DNA from 3 places in the Streptomyces angustmyceticus genome. Region 2 is predicted to be linked to each of the others. Evidence: riboswitches for the same ligand, from Rfam matches in the RefSeq annotation. Region 2 holds a riboswitch; each other region holds the start of a gene.
The links. Region 2 has a riboswitch for cobalamin ahead of K7396_RS25570 (prenyltransferase/squalene oxidase repeat-containing protein). Riboswitches for the same ligand answer to the same signal wherever they lie in the genome.
Positions count from the first base shown of each region.

Region 1: it holds a riboswitch for cobalamin, as region 2 does, so the genes downstream of both, K7396_RS27770 (cobalamin biosynthesis protein) here and K7396_RS25570 (prenyltransferase/squalene oxidase repeat-containing protein) in region 2, are expected to answer to the same signal.
Region 3: it holds a riboswitch for cobalamin, as region 2 does, so the genes downstream of both, metE (5-methyltetrahydropteroyltriglutamate--homocysteine S-methyltransferase) here and K7396_RS25570 (prenyltransferase/squalene oxidase repeat-containing protein) in region 2, are expected to answer to the same signal.

Region 1 is NZ_CP082945.1:6,225,074-6,230,209, forward strand. Features, by position in the region: gene K7396_RS27760 (putative cobaltochelatase) at 1-1,625, opposite strand, end outside; gene K7396_RS27765 (cobyric acid synthase) at 1,697-3,238, opposite strand; gene K7396_RS27770 (cobalamin biosynthesis protein) at 3,249-4,307, opposite strand; cobalamin riboswitch at 4,459-4,606, opposite strand; gene K7396_RS27775 (hypothetical protein) at 4,812-5,136, shown strand, end outside.
Region 2 is NZ_CP082945.1:5,720,753-5,725,888, forward strand. Features, by position in the region: gene K7396_RS25570 (prenyltransferase/squalene oxidase repeat-containing protein) at 1-1,146, opposite strand, end outside; cobalamin riboswitch at 1,364-1,490, opposite strand; gene K7396_RS25575 (MBL fold metallo-hydrolase) at 1,646-2,695, opposite strand; gene K7396_RS25580 (aldehyde dehydrogenase) at 2,996-4,447, shown strand; gene K7396_RS25585 (ferredoxin) at 4,447-4,680, shown strand; gene K7396_RS25590 (TetR family transcriptional regulator) at 4,817-5,136, opposite strand, start outside.
Region 3 is NZ_CP082945.1:1,772,636-1,777,771, forward strand. Features, by position in the region: gene K7396_RS08270 (L,D-transpeptidase family protein) at 30-1,211, shown strand; gene K7396_RS08275 (hypothetical protein) at 1,227-1,676, opposite strand; gene K7396_RS08280 (aldo/keto reductase) at 1,898-2,956, opposite strand; cobalamin riboswitch at 3,102-3,318, shown strand; gene metE (5-methyltetrahydropteroyltriglutamate--homocysteine S-methyltransferase) at 3,473-5,136, shown strand, end outside.

The DNA of each region.
Region 1 (5,136 bases), 500 kb from region 2:
AGCAGCGAGAGCACCGCGCCCTTGACGGCGCTCATCCGCTTCCGTGCCGCCATCGAACCGGACGCGTCCACGACGAACAGGACCAGATTGCCCTCCCGGCCCTCGCGCACCGCCTCGCGCAGGTCGTCCCGGCGCACCACCAGGCCCCGGCCGTGCCGGCCGCGCGCCCGCTGGTGCGGCGCCGCGGCTTGCACGGTCGCCGCCAGGTGCAGCTTGCCCAGCGCGCCGTGCGGGCGCCGCGCCCCGGTCGTCCGGCCGTGCGCGGTCCGGGCCCGCGACCTGCGGCCGTCCGCGCCCTCGCCCAGGCCCGGGACGTCGAGGCGCCGGGTGCGGAACGGCTCGGCCGCGCCGACCGCCGGCCTCTCCCCGGCCGCGGCCCCCTGCGGCGCGCCCTCGGGCTCGGGCCGTTCGGTCCGCTCGGGCGGCTGCGGGGCCTCCCGGTCCTGCTGGTGCGGGAGTTCGGCCTCCGGCGGGAGCGGGGACTCGTCCGGGCCGCCGTCCTGCGGGGGCTGCCCGCCGCCGTCCGGACCGCCTCCGCCGGGGCCGCCGTCCGGGCCGTCCGGCTCCGGGTCGTCGTCGCCGTCCGCGTTCTCGTCCGCGCCGAACTCCTCCAGCGTCCGGTCGAGTTTGTCCTCGTCCAGGCCGGGCGCGTCGAAGGGGTTGCGGCGCCGGCGGTGCGGCAGCGCCAGCAGCGCCGCCTGCCGCACGTCCTCCTCCAGGACCTCGCTCCGGCCCGCCCAGGCGGCCAGCGCGGTGGCGGTGCGCGCCATCACGATGTCCGCGCGCATCCCGTCCACCTCGAACGCCGCGCAGGTCGCGGCGATCTGGCGGAGCGCCCCGTCGCCCAGCGTCACCCGCGGCAGCAGCTCGCGGGCCGCGGCGATCCGCGCGCGCAGCGCGTCCTCCTCGGCCGCCCAGCCCGCCGCGAAGCCCGCCGGATCGGCGTCGTAGGCCAGCCGGCGCCGGACCACCGCCACCCGCTCGTCGGGCTCGCGGGAGGCGGCCACCTCGACGGTGAGCCCGAACCGGTCCAGCAACTGCGGCCGCAGCTCGCCCTCTTCGGGGTTCATGGTGCCGACGAGCAGGAAGCGGGCCGCGTGCCGGACCGAGACGCCCTCGCGCTCCACGTACGAGGCGCCCATGGCGGCCGCGTCCAGCAGCAGGTCCACCAGGTGGTCGTGGAGGAGGTTGACCTCGTCGACGTAGAGGATGCCGCGGTGCGCGTCCGCCAGCAGGCCCGGCTCGAAGGCCTTCACGCCCTCGGACAGCGCCCGCTCGATGTCCAGCGCGCCCACCAGCCGGTCCTCGGAGGCGCCGACGGGCAGTTCGACCATCCGCGTCGGGCGCTCCTCGACGGCGGCGGCCTGGTGCGGCCCGTCGGGGCAGCCGGGGTCGGGCGCGGCCGGGGCGCAGGCGAACCGGCAGCCGCCGACCACGTCCACCGGCGGCATCAGCGACGCCAGCGCGCGTACGGCGGTGCTCTTGGCGGTGCCCTTCTCACCGCGGACCAGCACGCCGCCCACTGCCGGGCTCACCGCGTTCAGCAGCAGCGCGAGGCGCAGGTCGTCCATGCCGACCACCGCGGTGAAGGGGTACTGCGGGGTCGTGTTGTGCGCGGTCGTCATGCTGTGTCGTCCTCCAGATCGTCGGCCGGCTGCGTCGTCGGTGTCCGTGGCGGTCCCTCCCGTGCGTACCCTCATGGCGCCCCCGGAGGCACGAACGGCAGCCCCTCCGGTACTCCCTGTTCGATCAGCCGCAGCAGCGCGGCGGTGTCCGCGTGCTCCTCGATCAGATCGCCCAGCCGGTCCAGCTGCTCCTCGCGCAGCGCCTCGAAGCAGGTGTCCGGGGCCGGGACGAACGCCCGGCCCGCGCCGGCCGCGACCCGCCGCAGGAAGGCCCGGCGGAAGCCGTCGCTCTCCAGCGAGCCGTGCCAGTGCGTGCCCCAGACCGAGCCGCTCCGGCACCCGTCGAGGAACTCCTCGTCGCCGCCGGTCACCTCGGCGACACCGTGGTGGATCTCGTAGCCGGTCACCGGCTCGCCCAGCGCCTCGCCGGCCGGCCGCGCCAGGGTCTTCTCCACCGCGAACCGCACCCGCACCGGCAGCAGCCCCAGCCCGTCGACCACGCCCGCCTTCGACTCGACGTCGTCCTCGATGCGCTCGCCCAGCATCTGGAAGCCGCCGCAGATGCCCAGCACCGGGCGGCCCTCGGCGGCCCGCCGGGCGATCGCGTCCGCCAGCCCGCGCTCGCGCAGCCACGCCAGGGCCCGGACCGTGCCCCGGGTCCCCGGCAGCACCACCAGGTCCGCGTCGGCCAGCTCCTCGGCCCGGTCCACGAACCGCACCACCACGCCCGGTTCCGCGGCCAGCGCGTCCACGTCCGTGAAGTTCGACATCAGGGGGACGGCACAGACCGCCACCCGCAGCACCTCGGCGCCGTGCGGCGGGGCCACCACGCTCTCGCGCACCGCGCCCCGCAGCGACACCCGCAGGCCGTCCTCCTCGTCGATGCCCAGGCCGTGCGAGAAGGGCAGCACGCCCAGCGTCTGCCGCCCCGTCAGGCCGCGCAGCATGTCGAGGCCAGGCTCCAGCAGCGTCACATCGCCGCGGAACTTGTTGACGAGGTACCCGGCGACCAGCGCCTGGTCCTCCTTCGACAGCAGCGCGGTGGTGCCGAAGAAGGAGGCGAACACCCCGCCGCGGTCGATGTCACCGACCACCACCGCCGGGATCCGGGCGGCCCGCGCCAGCCCCATGTTCACGATGTCGGTGCGCCGCAGGTTGATCTCGGCGGGGCTGCCGGCGCCCTCGCAGATCACCGCGTCGTGGGTGCGCCGCAGCTCCGCCAGGCAGTCGGTGACCGTGCCGAGCAACTGCTCCTGGCGCCCCTGGTGGTAGCCCTTGGCGCTGAGTTCGCCCACCGGCTTCCCCAGCAGCACCACCTGGCTGCTGCGGTCGCTGCCGGGCTTGAGCAGGACCGGGTTCATCAGCGCGCTCGGCTCCACCCGCGCCGCGGCCGCCTGCATCGCCTGGGCCCGCCCGATCTCCGCGCCCTCGCGCGTGACGAACGAGTTCAGCGACATGTTCTGGGCCTTGAACGGCGCCACCCGCACGCCCTGCCGGACCAGCCAGCGGCAGATGCCCGCCGTCACCACGCTCTTGCCGGCGTCGGACGTCGTGCCGGCCACCAACAGGCCACCGCCGACGGCACCGCCGGATGCCTCGAACCGCCCGTTCACCGGGTCCTCCTCATGCGCCGGGGCCCCGGCTGTCGTGAGCCGTGCGCGCCAGTGCGCCCACCGCCGCGCGTGTCCTCGCACCCGCGGCCCGGCGGGAGACGGACGACGGGGCCCGCCGCACCGCACCGGCCGCCAGCCGCGCCGCCACCGTCGTCACCAGCGCCAGGGCACTCACCCGGCGCGAGAGCCGCACGGCCCGTTCGATGTCGGGCACCGCGACCGGCGGCGCCCCGTCGTTGAGCACCGGCCGGTGCTCCACCCGCCCGCCGTACGCCAGCGTGCCGCCCAGCCGGACGCCCAGCGCGCCCGCGAACGACGCCTCCACGGGGCCCGCGTTGGGGCTCGGGTGCGCACCGCCGTCCGCCCGCCAGGCCCGCAGCGCACCGCGCCGGTCGGGGCCCGCGAGCACCGTGAGGGCGGCGGTCAGCCGGGAGCCGGGCCAGCCGGCGAGGTCGTCGAGCCGGGCCGAGGCCCAGCCGAAGCGGCGGTGGCGCGGCGACTTGTGCCCCACCATCGCGTCCAGGGTGTTCACCGCCCGGAACGCCACCAGGCCGGGCACGCCGCCCAGCGCGCCCCAGACCAGGGCGCCCACCACGGCGTCCGAGGTGTTCTCGGCGACCGACTCCACCACCGCGCGGGCCATCTGGGGCCCGTCCAGCGCCTGCGGGTCGCGCCCGCACAGATGGGGCAGCCGCTCCCGCGCCACGTCGAGGTCGCCCGCCGCCAGCGCCCCGCCGACGGCCCGCGCCTCCCGGCCGAGCGAGGTGCCGCCCAGCACGGCCCAGGCCGTCGCCGCGGTCAGCGCGATCCCGGCACCGTCGCGCAGGGGGGCAGGGGCGGAGCGTACGGCGCGCCGCACCAGCGCGGCACCGGCGGCGGCACCGCCCGCGCACAGCACGGTGTGCGCCGCTCCCCAGCCGCGGTGGTCGCGCCAGAGGCGGCGTTCGACGGCGGCCGCGGCCCGGCCGAAAGCGGCCACGGGATGGCCGCGCCGGGGGTCCGCCGCGATCAGGTCGCCGAGAAAGCCGAGGGCCGCGCCGCACGCATATCCCGCGTGTTCGCCGCGCACCGGATCAGACCGCCGCCAGGGCGTGTCCACGACGTGCCACGCCTCGAAGGGGCCCTGCGGCAGCGGGCAGTGGGGCTCTCGACGGGCAGCCGGGCATGGCGGTATGTCCTCACTCAGGGTCCGCGCCCTGGCTCGACGTGTCGGCGACCAGAGTCTCCTGGCTCCCCGGATCGGCGGCCCTCCGGCCTTCCAGTCCCGCGTGCGTCGGCGGACGCAGGCGAGGCGGACCGTGGCCTTCGCTGGAGGAACGCTCCCCGGTGACAGTGGCGGGACCGCGCCGGATTCGCACCGGACTTCCTCAGCTGTCGCCGAATGGCTCCGGCAGTCCACCACGTCCCGCGAATGCCCGTCAACTCACTCTTGACCTGCGACGCAGCCCTGTGGCAGGCACTGTGGCGCACGCCACAGCGTGGTGGCGGCATCACCCACGGTTGCCCGCGCACCTGATCCCGCGTCACTATCTGGTGCACGGCGGCGACGGGGCCGCCGGAAGGGGGCCGGGGGATGCCGCAGCGCGCTGACCGACATGAGATCCGCATCAGGATCACGGGCACGAACAATCCCGAACAGGACATCGAGGACCTCAAGGCGTGGCTGGAGCGCGAGCCGTGGCTGGACCGGCGCCGGCACGACTGGCTGCTGCGGCCGCGGCCCGCCGGCGGGGGCGCGGACGGGCCGGGCGACATGGCCGTCGGCGTCGACGACCTGATCCTGGTCGTCGTCGGTGCGGTGGCCGCCGAGATCACCAAGAGCCTCGGCATCGCCCTGCAGGAGTGGCTGCGACGGCGCCGGGAGGAGCGCGACACCGGCGAACGGCCCGCCGTCGCGG
Region 2 (5,136 bases):
GGCCGGGGCGGGGCCGGTGGCGTTGAGCGCGGCCACCAGGTCGGTGCCGCCGAACGACCGCGGGTCGGTGCCGGTGGCGTGCGCGGCCAGCACCAGCTGGGCGTACGCGGCCGGGCCGCTCTGCTTCGCCCAGCCCGCCGCGTTCTTCTCCAGCCACGCCAGCGGCTTCGCCGCGGCGGCGCCGTGCCCGCCGGCCGCCAGCGCCACCACGGCGTCGGCGGTGTTGCCGACGTCGGGCTGCTTCTTCGCCCCCGGCATCGCGGAGAGCAGGTGCTGCCCGTTCTTGTCGAGCTGGGCGACGAGGTAGCCGTCGCCGCCCTCCGCGGCCCGCACCGGGTCGCCGCCCGCCTTCTTGTCCTCGTCGCCCTCGCAGCTCAGCGGCTTGACGGGGGCGGTGGCGTTCTTGCCGGCCGGTGCCACGACGAAACCCTTGCCGAGCGCGGCGGTCGCGGCGGCCGCGGTGGCGTCCGCGTTCGGGGCCGCGCCCTTGAGCTGGAAGGTGAAGGCGCCGCGCCCCTCCGCCTTCTCCTCACAGCCCAGCCGGAAGGTGAGCAGCGCGTCGTACGGCGACTTGCCGCCCTTCTTCGACGTCACCGACCGGGGCTTCTCACCGGCCGCCGTGAGCGCGCCGATGACCACGGAGGTGGAGTTGGCGTCGCTGGCCGAGCCGGGCGCCGAGCTCCAGCCGCCGTCGTCGTTCTGCACCGACTTCAGCCACGTCACGGCCTTGTGCACGGCGTCGCCGTGCCCGCCCAGCGCGGCCAGCGCCTGCACCGCGGCGGCCGTCGGGTTGGTGTCCCGCCGGGTCTTGGCGTCGCAGGGCGTGCCCGGCTCGGCCCGGTAGGCGGTGAACGCGCCGTCGGCGCACTGCTGGCCGGCCAGCCACGTCACGGCGGACGGGGCCGGGCGGATGCCCACGGTGTCCTGGGCCAGCAGCGCGAGCGACTGCCGCCAGACCCCGTCGAACTGCGGGTCGTTGGTGCCGTACAGCCCGTCGGGCAGCTTCCCGGGGGACGCGGAGTCGGCGTACGCGGCGGGGGCAGCGGCCGCGCCCAGCACCGCCACGGCCGCCAGCGCCGTGGCGGCGCGGCGCGCCAGGAAGGCGACGGAGTGCGTCAAGGGGGCCTGGTGAGCCATGGGGGCCATCGGGTCGGTGCCTCTCGGGTCGGGTCGCGGCGATGCTACGCAGCCGCGCTCGGCCGGCCACCCGCCCGCCGATCCGGGATCGGCCGCGGTGGCACCGGGCTCAGCTCCGTATACCTCGACGGTGCCGCGCACCGGCCGTCCGCGGGGGCGGGCGGCCGTGGTGGCGCGAGCCTTGGTCGTGCCCCTCGGGTGCTCCGGCTCGTACGGCCCCGCTCCGGGCCGGGGCGCGGTGCGGGCGGGCCGTCCTCACGGTTGCGGGTCAGCGCCGGATTTCCACCGGCTTCCCCCGATCGGGTACGGATGAAGTTGTCCCGCATACCTTAACCGGCGCCCGGCGGGCCACTCGCTCGCCCGTACGAACCGTGCGAGCGGTATGAGAGGTGCGAGCGGTACGGGCGAGCGCGAGCGCTCCCAGCGGTACGAGCGGTCCCAGCGGCGCGCACCGTACGAGCAGCGGAGCCGTGCCCCGGACCGCACCACGCCCGGTGCCGCCGCCCCCTCACACCGCCTGGTACCGCACCGGATCGGACCCCGCCACCCGCTCCGCCCGCCCCAGCTTCACCAGCCGGCGCAGGTGGGCCTCGGCCTCCGTGACGGCGATGGTGCGGGAGGCGTAGGGGATCTGCTCCCAGGGGCGGTTCCACTCCATGGCCGTGGAGAGCTGCCAGGGGGTGCGGGGCTCGCGGAGCAGCTCCCGCAGCTGGGAGAGCCGCGCCTCGTGGTGGGCGAGCAGCTCGCGGACGCGGCCGCCGGCGTCGGTGAAGGCGTGCTGGTGGGCGGGCAGCACCTCGGCGGGCGCGAGCCGGCCGACGCGTTCCAGGGAGGCGAGGTAGTCGCCCAGGGGGTCGAGGGCCTCGCCCCCGTCGCCCTCCGGGTCCTCGTACAGGCCGATGTGCGGGGTGATGCCGGGGAGCAGATGGTCGCCGGAGAAGAGCCGGCCGAAGCCGCCGGCCCGCCCCGACGGGTGCTCCTCCTCCAGGTGCAGGCACACATGGCCGGGGGTGTGCCCCGGTGTCCAGACGGCGCGCACCCGGCGCCCCGGCAGGTCGAGCAGCTCGCCGGGCGCGATGTCGCGGTCCGGCAGGGCGGCCCCCCGGCCGGGCGGTCTCCCGCCGCGTCCCCCGGCACGCGCCTCGCGCAGCGGCGCCAGGTGCGCGTCCGGTGCGCCCGCCGCCGCGAGCCGGGCGGTGAGGTGGTCGAGCCACTGGCCCGGTGCGGCCTCGCGGGTGCGGCGGACCACGGCGGTGTCCGCGGCGTGCATCGCGATCCAGGCGCCCGAGACCTCCCGCACCCTGCCCGAGAGGCCGTGGTGATCGGGGTGGTGGTGGGTGATCAGGACGCCGTGGAGATCGTTGACGGCGAAGCCGCAGGCGCCGACGCCGGCGACGAGGGTGTCCCAGGAATCCGGGTCGTCCCAGCCGGTGTCGACGAGCACGGGCCCGCGTCCGGTCTCCAGCAGGTGGACGAGGGTGTGGCCGAGCGGGTTGTCCGGTATGGGGACGGCGATGCTCCACACCCCGCCCTTGTGGTCGGTCACCTGTGGCGTCATCCCGGTCCCCTCTCGGTGTGGCATACACCTGGCAGCCGGCCCTCACTATAACTAGAACCGGTTTCAATGCGGCGTGAAGTGACCCTTCCGTCCACGCCGGTTCGCGCGGCGAGGGCGCCCTTCGTGCGGCGAGGGCGCGGTTCGCGCGGCGGCCCGGCCGGGGTCGGCGTTTCGGCCGCGCGCTGTGGACTCCTCCCACTGGAACTGGTATCAGTTCCCGGTGCAACGACCTTTGTGATGGAGCGTCAGGAACCGTCAGGGATCGCCGGACAGGCGGCCAACCCGCAGGAGGCGGCAGCGATGAGCGACCTCGTCGAGCACACCAGGCTCTACATAGGCGGTGAGTGGGCCGATCCGGCCGGCCGGGACGTGATCGAGGTCGTCTCGCCGCACACCGAACAGGTCATCGGCCGGGTGCCGCACGCCTCGCGGGCCGACGTCGACCGCGCGGTGGCCGCGGCCCGTACGTCGTTCGACTCCGGGGTGTGGGCGAACGCCCCGCTGGCGGACCGGATCGCGGTGGTGACGCGTATCAAGGACGCCTTCGCCGCCCGCAGCGAGGAGATCGCCAGGGTCATCAGCTCCGAGAACGGCACGCCCTTCACCTCCGGCGTGATGGTGCAGTCGCTGGCCGCGATGCTGGCGTGGGACGCGGCGCTGACCGTGGCCCGGGACTTCCCGTTCGAGGAGCGGCGGGACGGCGTGCTGGGGCCGCTGCTGGTGCGGCGGGAGCCGGCCGGCGTGGTCGCGGCCGTCGTGCCGTGGAACGTCCCGCAGTTCACCGCCGCCGCCAAGCTCGCGCCCGCGCTGCTGGCCGGCTGCTCGGTGGTGCTCAAAGTGTCGCCGGAGACCCCGTTGGACGCGTACCTCCTCGCCGAGATCGCGACGGAGGCCGGGCTGCCGCAAGGCGTGCTGTCGATCCTCCCGGCGGACCGCGAGGTGAGCGAGTACCTCGTCGGGCATCCGGGCGTGGACAAGGTGTCGTTCACCGGCTCGGTGGCGGCGGGCAAGCGGGTCATGGAGGTCGCGGCCCGCAACCTCAGCCGGGTCACGCTGGAACTGGGCGGCAAGTCCGCCGCGGTGATCCTGCCGGACGCCGACCTGGACGCGGCGGTGGCCGGCATCGTCCCGTTCGCCTGGATGATCAACGGTCAGGCGTGCGTGGCCCAGACGCGGATCCTCGCGCCGCGCAGCCACTACGACGAGATCGCCGACCGGTTCACCGCGGCGGCGTCCGCGCTCACCGTCGGCGACCCGCTGGATCCGGCCACCGAACTCGGCCCGCTGGTCGCCCGCCGCCAGCAGCAGCGCTCGCTGGACTACATCGAACTCGGCCGCAAGGAGGGCGCCGAGGTCCTCACCGGCGGCGGCCGGCCCGAGGGGCAGCCGACGGGCTGGTACGTCGAGCCGACCCTCTTCGGCCGGGTCGACAACTCCATGCGGATCGCCCGCGAGGAGATCTTCGGCCCGGTCATCTGCCTGCTCCCGTACGACGACGAGGCCGAGGCGGTACGGATCGCCAACGACTCCGACTACGGGCTCTCCGGCTCGGTGTGGACGGCCGACGTCGACCACGGCGTCGACCTCGCCCGGCAGGTGCGCACCGGCACGTACTCGGTGAACACCTTCAGCATCGACATGCTCGGGCCGTTCGGCGGCTACAAGAACTCCGGCATCGGGCGGGAGTTCGGGCGCGAGGGCTTCGGCGCCTACCTGGAGCACAAGATGATCCACCTGCCGGCGGGTGCCTGATGGGCGACCGCTGGCGGGTGGAGGTGGACCGGAGCATCTGCATCGGCTCCGGGATGTGCGCGGGCACGGCACCGGACGGCTTCCGGCTGGACTCGGCCCGGCAGTCGCATCCGGTGGCGCCGGAGACGGACGCCGACGAGTCGGTGCTGGCGGCCGCCGAGGGGTGCCCCGTGGAGGCGATCACCGTGACCGTGGCCGGCAGCGACGAGGCGGTGTTCCCGCCGGAGGAGTGAGGGGGCGGGGGCGGGGTGGAGGGAGGCCCGTAGGGGGGCGGGACGGTGGTCCCGTAGGGGGTCGGTGGGCCCCTTGCGGGCCAACTACCCCGGCCGACGGCGGAACGAACGCCTCAGGCTCCCGCCCGCCCCGCCGCTACCGCTTCCCGCCGCGCCCGTTCCCTTCCCGGGCCGTGAGGTCGATCAGGCGGCAGACCGTCTCGATGTCTATCTTCACCTGGGCGATCGAGGCCCGGCCCGACAGCCAGGTGATCAGGGCGGAGTGCCAGGTGTGCTCGATGACCCGGACCGCGGAGAGCTGTTCGGGGGTGGGCGAGACGGAGGGGCGCGCCGGCTCCCGCGCAGGGTGGTGGTGGGCGACGGGCGGGGCCATCGCGTCGAGGATGATCGCGGTGGTCAGCCGGGAGACGGTGTCGACCTCGGGGCTGACGGAACGGTCGGCGAAGGTCAGCGCGC
Region 3 (5,136 bases), 3.9 Mb from region 2:
TCAGTCGTTCTGCTCTGGAGGGAACCCCCGTGTACGCCGGACCACGCCGCCACCCCACCCGGTTGATACCCGCCCTGATAGCGGCGGGCACGCTGCTGACCGCGTGCGGCCCGGGCGCTGACGGGCCGAAGGCGGACGAGCCCGCGGCGAAGGTGACCGTCACCCCGGCCGCCGGCACCACCTCGGCCAAGCTCGGCTCGGAGATATCCGTGCGGGCCGACGGCGGCAAGCTCACCTCCGTCGAGGTCGAGGACGACAAGGGCGGCAAGGTCGCCGGACGGCTCGCCGGTGACGGGGTGTCATGGAAGTCGGACGGCAAGGTCAGGCCGCAGACGACGTACACCGTGCGGACCAAGACGAAGTCGTCGAAGGGCAAGGAGTCGTCGGCCACCTCGAAGTTCACCACGGAGCGGGCCGACAAGGTCAACAAGCTCACCAACACGCCCGGCGGCGGGCAGACCGTGGGCACCGGAATGCCGATCTCGATCCTCTTCGACCACCCGGTGGCCAAGGACTCGCGCGCGGAGATCGAGAAGGCCCTGAAGGTCACCACCCAGCCGAAGGTCGAGGGTGCGTGGGGCTGGGTCAAGGACTACTCCGGCAAGGACCGCATCGACTGGCGCCCCAAGGACTACTGGCCCACCGGCACCAAGGTCTCCGTCAAGGGCGCCCTGTCCGGGATCGACTCCGGTGACGACGGCGGCTGGTTCGCCCGCGACTACAACTTCGGCTTCCGCATCGGCGCCGACCACAAGGCCGTCATCGACGTGCCCGCGCACCAGCTGACCATGTACGAGAACGGCAGGAGCGTCGGCACCATCACCGGTTCCGCGGGCTCCCCGCAGGACCCGACCCGCGGCGGTGTGCACACCGTGCGCAGCAAGAACGCGGCCGAGACCATGGACTCCGCCACCATCGGCCACGGCAGCGAATGGATGCTGGACTCCAAGTGGGTCACGCACCTCACCGCGTCCGGGACCTTCCTGCACTCCGCGCCGTGGAACAAGTCGCTCGGCGTGGTCAACAACAGCCACGGCTGTTTCGGCATGTCCACCTCGGACGCCAAGAAGGTCTACGACTTCCTGTCGATCGGCTCCACGGTCGAGGTGAAGGGCACCACCAACACCAACAAGACCGACGTCGGCAACGGCCTGGAGGTCTGGCAGGAGAACTGGCAGCAGTGGCAGCAGCGCAGCGCGCTGGGGCACTGACCGGGCGGCCGCCCGTCACCTGCGGTCCCTGCGGGGGCCGCGGGTGCGGGTGAGCAGCAGGAAGCCGGTGGCCAGGAAGGCGACGGCCTGGCCCAGGGCCGCGAGCTTCTTGTCGGCGCTCCAGTGCGGTTCGTACATGTCCGGCAGCGGGCCGGGCGCGCCGAAGTCCACGTAGGTGTACAGGAGCAGCAGCGCGAATCCGCCGGTCGCGACGAGCCAGGCGAAGGTGTCGCCGGCCGGCCGCCGCCAGACCAGCACGAACAGGGCGGCGAGCGCGGCGAGCGCGGCCTCGACGCGGAAGAGCATGCCCTGGCCGATGGTCGCCGTGACCGCGTCGTACCGGCCGGCGAGCCGGGCGTGGACGAAGGCGTCAAGGGCCAGTCCGGCCGCCGCCAGCAGCCGTGCGGCATCGCGGACGATCCGGCCGGGCCGCCCCCGCCGCGGGGCCGAGTGGTCTGGTGCCACGGCTCCTCCAAGCCTCTCGGTGCGTGGCGGTGGCCGGGTCAGCGGACGGTGAGCGTGGCCTTCGTGTACCGGTGGGTCGTGCCGGTGCGCACCCCCTCAATAGACCGCAGACGCCGCCGCCCGGCCATCCGGGCGGCGGCGTTCGGCGTAGTGGGCGGCTGGGAACCGGCCGGGGCGTATGCGACGCGCGCCGGGCCGTGCGCCGCGGCAGCCGTTGCCCGTCAGCGGATCTCGTTCGCCGTGCGGCGGTAGGTGGAGCGGCGGTCCTCGATCCGGTCCCACCGGTCGCCGTAGACGGTCTCGGTGATGCCCGGCTCCCGCAGGAAGTCGTGCGGGAAGCCCAGCGGTACCGCGCTGCACCGGTCGAGCCGTGCCAGTGCGTCGGCGTCGAGCGTGACGTCCACGGCGGCGAGGTTGTCGCGGAGCTGGCTCTCCTTGGTGGCGGCGATGATCGGGATGATGTTGCCGGGCCGGCTGCGCAGCCAGGCCAGCGCCACCTGCGCCGGGCTCCAGCCGCCCTGCTCGGCGACCTCCAGCACCGCGGTGACGGTCTCCTCCGCGTTGTGGTCGCGCTGGTTCTCCTCGCCCACGACGTCGCGCCGGCCCGGCTCGCCGCGGCGGTACTTGCCGGTGAGCCGGCCGGCCGCGAGCGGCGCCCAGGCCAGCACGGCCAGGTCGAAGGCGCGGGCCTGCGGCAGCAGTTCGCGCTCCGGCGTCCGCTCCAGCAGGTTGTAGCGCAACTGCGAGCCCGCGAACGCGGTCCAGCCGCGCAGCTCGGCGAGGGTGTTGGCCTGCGCGATCTCCCAGGCCGGCCAGTCGGACACCCCGACGTAGAGCACCTTTCCCGACCGCACCACGTCGTCCAGCGCCCGCATCACCTCCTCCACGGGCGTGAAGTTGTCCCGTGCGTGCACCCACAGCACATCGAGGTGGTCGGTGCGCAGCCGGCCGAGGCTCTCCTCCACCGACCGGACCAGGTTCTTGCGGTGGTTGCCCGCCGCGTTCACCTCGCCCTTGCGGGTGGCGCAGGTGTACTTCGTCGCCAGCACGAAGCTGTCCCGGCGGCCTTCGAGCAGCTCCCCGAGGATCCGCTCCGAGGTGCCGTCGGTGTAGATGTTGGCGGTGTCGAGGAAGTTGCCGCCCGCCTCCGCGTAGGCGTTCAGGATGCGGCCGCTGGTGTCCTTGCCGGCGCCCCAGCCCCAGTCGTCGCCGATGGTCATGGCGCCCAGGCTCAGCTCGCTCACCCGCAGGCCGGTCCTGCCGAACAGTGTGTAACGCATGTGGTTCCCTTCGATCGGCGCAGCTCTCCGGTGGTGCGCTCACGCTAGGAGCTGGAGCGCACTCCAGCGCAAGGCGCGGCCCGGCGGCGTCCGGGTCCGGCCGGGTGGGGGGATCGGGCCGGGCGGGGCGTTGACGGCGGGGGTTAGTGTGGGCGGAGCAACTGGTTCGCCCTGCCCGCCAGGCAGGCGCGTCGCAAGAGGGAACCCGGTGGGAATCCGGGACTGCCCCGCAGCGGTGAGTGGGAACGACCGCCGTCATACGCACTGGGCCCGGCCGGGTCTGGGAAGCGACGGCCAGTAGGTGTCCGCCCTTGGCGGATGTGCCCATGAGTCCGAAGACCTGCCAGTGCCCCCGCGCGACCGCGCGGGGAGATCTCGGTGACCTCGAGGGCGGGTCGGCGGACATCGGACGGGTATCTCCGGCCTCGCAGGCGCCGGGTCCGTCCGGTTTGCCGTTCCTTCGCGCCCTCGGCCCGTCCCGGGGTCCATGGAGACATACTCGCGAAGGAGAGTTCCGTGACCAGCACGTCCGCGGCCGCGGCCGCACGCGCCACCGTGCACGGCTACCCCCGCCAGGGGCCGAACCGTGAACTGAAGAAGGCCATCGAGGGCTACTGGCAGGGCGGGGTCGGCGCCGACGCCCTGCGCGCCACCGCCGCCGAACTGCGCCGCGACACCTGGCGGCAGCTCGTCGGGGCCGGCGTCCACGAGGTGCCGACCGGCGACTTCTCGTACTACGACCACGTCCTGGACACCAGCGTGATGGTCGGCGCCGTCCCGGCCCGACACCGCGACGCGGTGGCCGCCGACCCCCTCGACGGGTACTTCGCGATGGCCCGCGGCACCCAGGACGTGGCGCCGCTGGAGATGACCAAGTGGTTCGACACCAACTACCACTACCTGGTGCCGGAGTTGGGACCCGATACGGTCTTCGCCGCGGACTCCGCCCAGCAGGTCGGTGAGCTGGCCGAGGCGCTCGCGCTCGGTGCGGCCGCCCGCCCGGTCCTCGTCGGGCCGGTCACCTACCTGCTGCTGGCCAAGCCGGCGCCCGGTGTCGCGGCCGGCTTCGATCCGCTGACGCTGCTCGACCGGCTGCTGCCCGTCTACGCCGAGGTGCTCGCCGACCTCCGGGCGGCCGGCGCCGACTGGGTGCAGCTGGACGAACCGGCCCTGGTGCAGGACCGCTCCCCCGCCGTCCTGAACGCCGCCGCCCGCGCCTACCGCGACCTCGGCACGCTCCCGGACCGCCCCCGGCTGCTGGTCGCCTCGTACTTCGACCGGCTGGGCGAGGCGCTGCCGGTGCTGGCCAAGGCCCCCGTCGAGGGGCTGGCGCTGGACTTCACCGGTGCCGCGGCCGGCAATCTGGGGGATCTGGCGGCGGTCGGCGGGCTGCCCGGCAAGCGGCTGGTGGCCGGTGTCGTGGACGGCCGCAATGTCTGGATCAACGACCACGAGAAGTCGCTGGCCACCCTGGGGACGCTCCTCGGCCTGGCCGACCGGGTCGATGTGGCGTCGTCCTGCTCGCTGCTGCACGTCCCGCTGGACGCCGCCGCCGAGCGCGACATCGACCCGCAGATCGCCCGCTGGCTGGCCTTCGCCCGGCAGAAGACCGCGGAGATCGTGACCCTGGCGCGCGGGCTGGCGCAGGGCACCGGCGCCATCGCGGCCGAACTCGTCGCCAACCGCGCCGACCTGGCGTCCCGGGCCGGTTCGGCGCTCACCCACGACCCGGCGGTGCGCGCCCGCGCCGCGGCCGTCACCGACGCCGACGGCCGCCGCTCGCAGCCGTACGCCGAGCGGGCCGCGGCCCAGCGCGCGCACCTCGGGCTGCCGCTGCTGCCGACCACCACCATCGGCTCGTTCCCGCAGACCGCCGAACTGCGCACCGCCCGCGCCGACCTGCGGGCCGGGCGGATCGACGCCGCGGGGTACGAGGAGCGCATCGCGGCCGAGATCCGGGAGGTGCTGGCCTTCCAGGAGAAGGCCGGTATCGATGTGCTGGTGCACGGCGAGCCGGAACGCAACGACATGGTCCAGTACTTCGCCGAGCGGCTCACCGGCTACCTCGCCACCCGGCACGGCTGGGTCCAGTCGTACGGCACCCGCTATGTCCGCCCGCCGGTCCTGGCCGGGGACGTCTCCCGCCCCGAGCCGATGACGGTCCGCTGGACGACGTACGC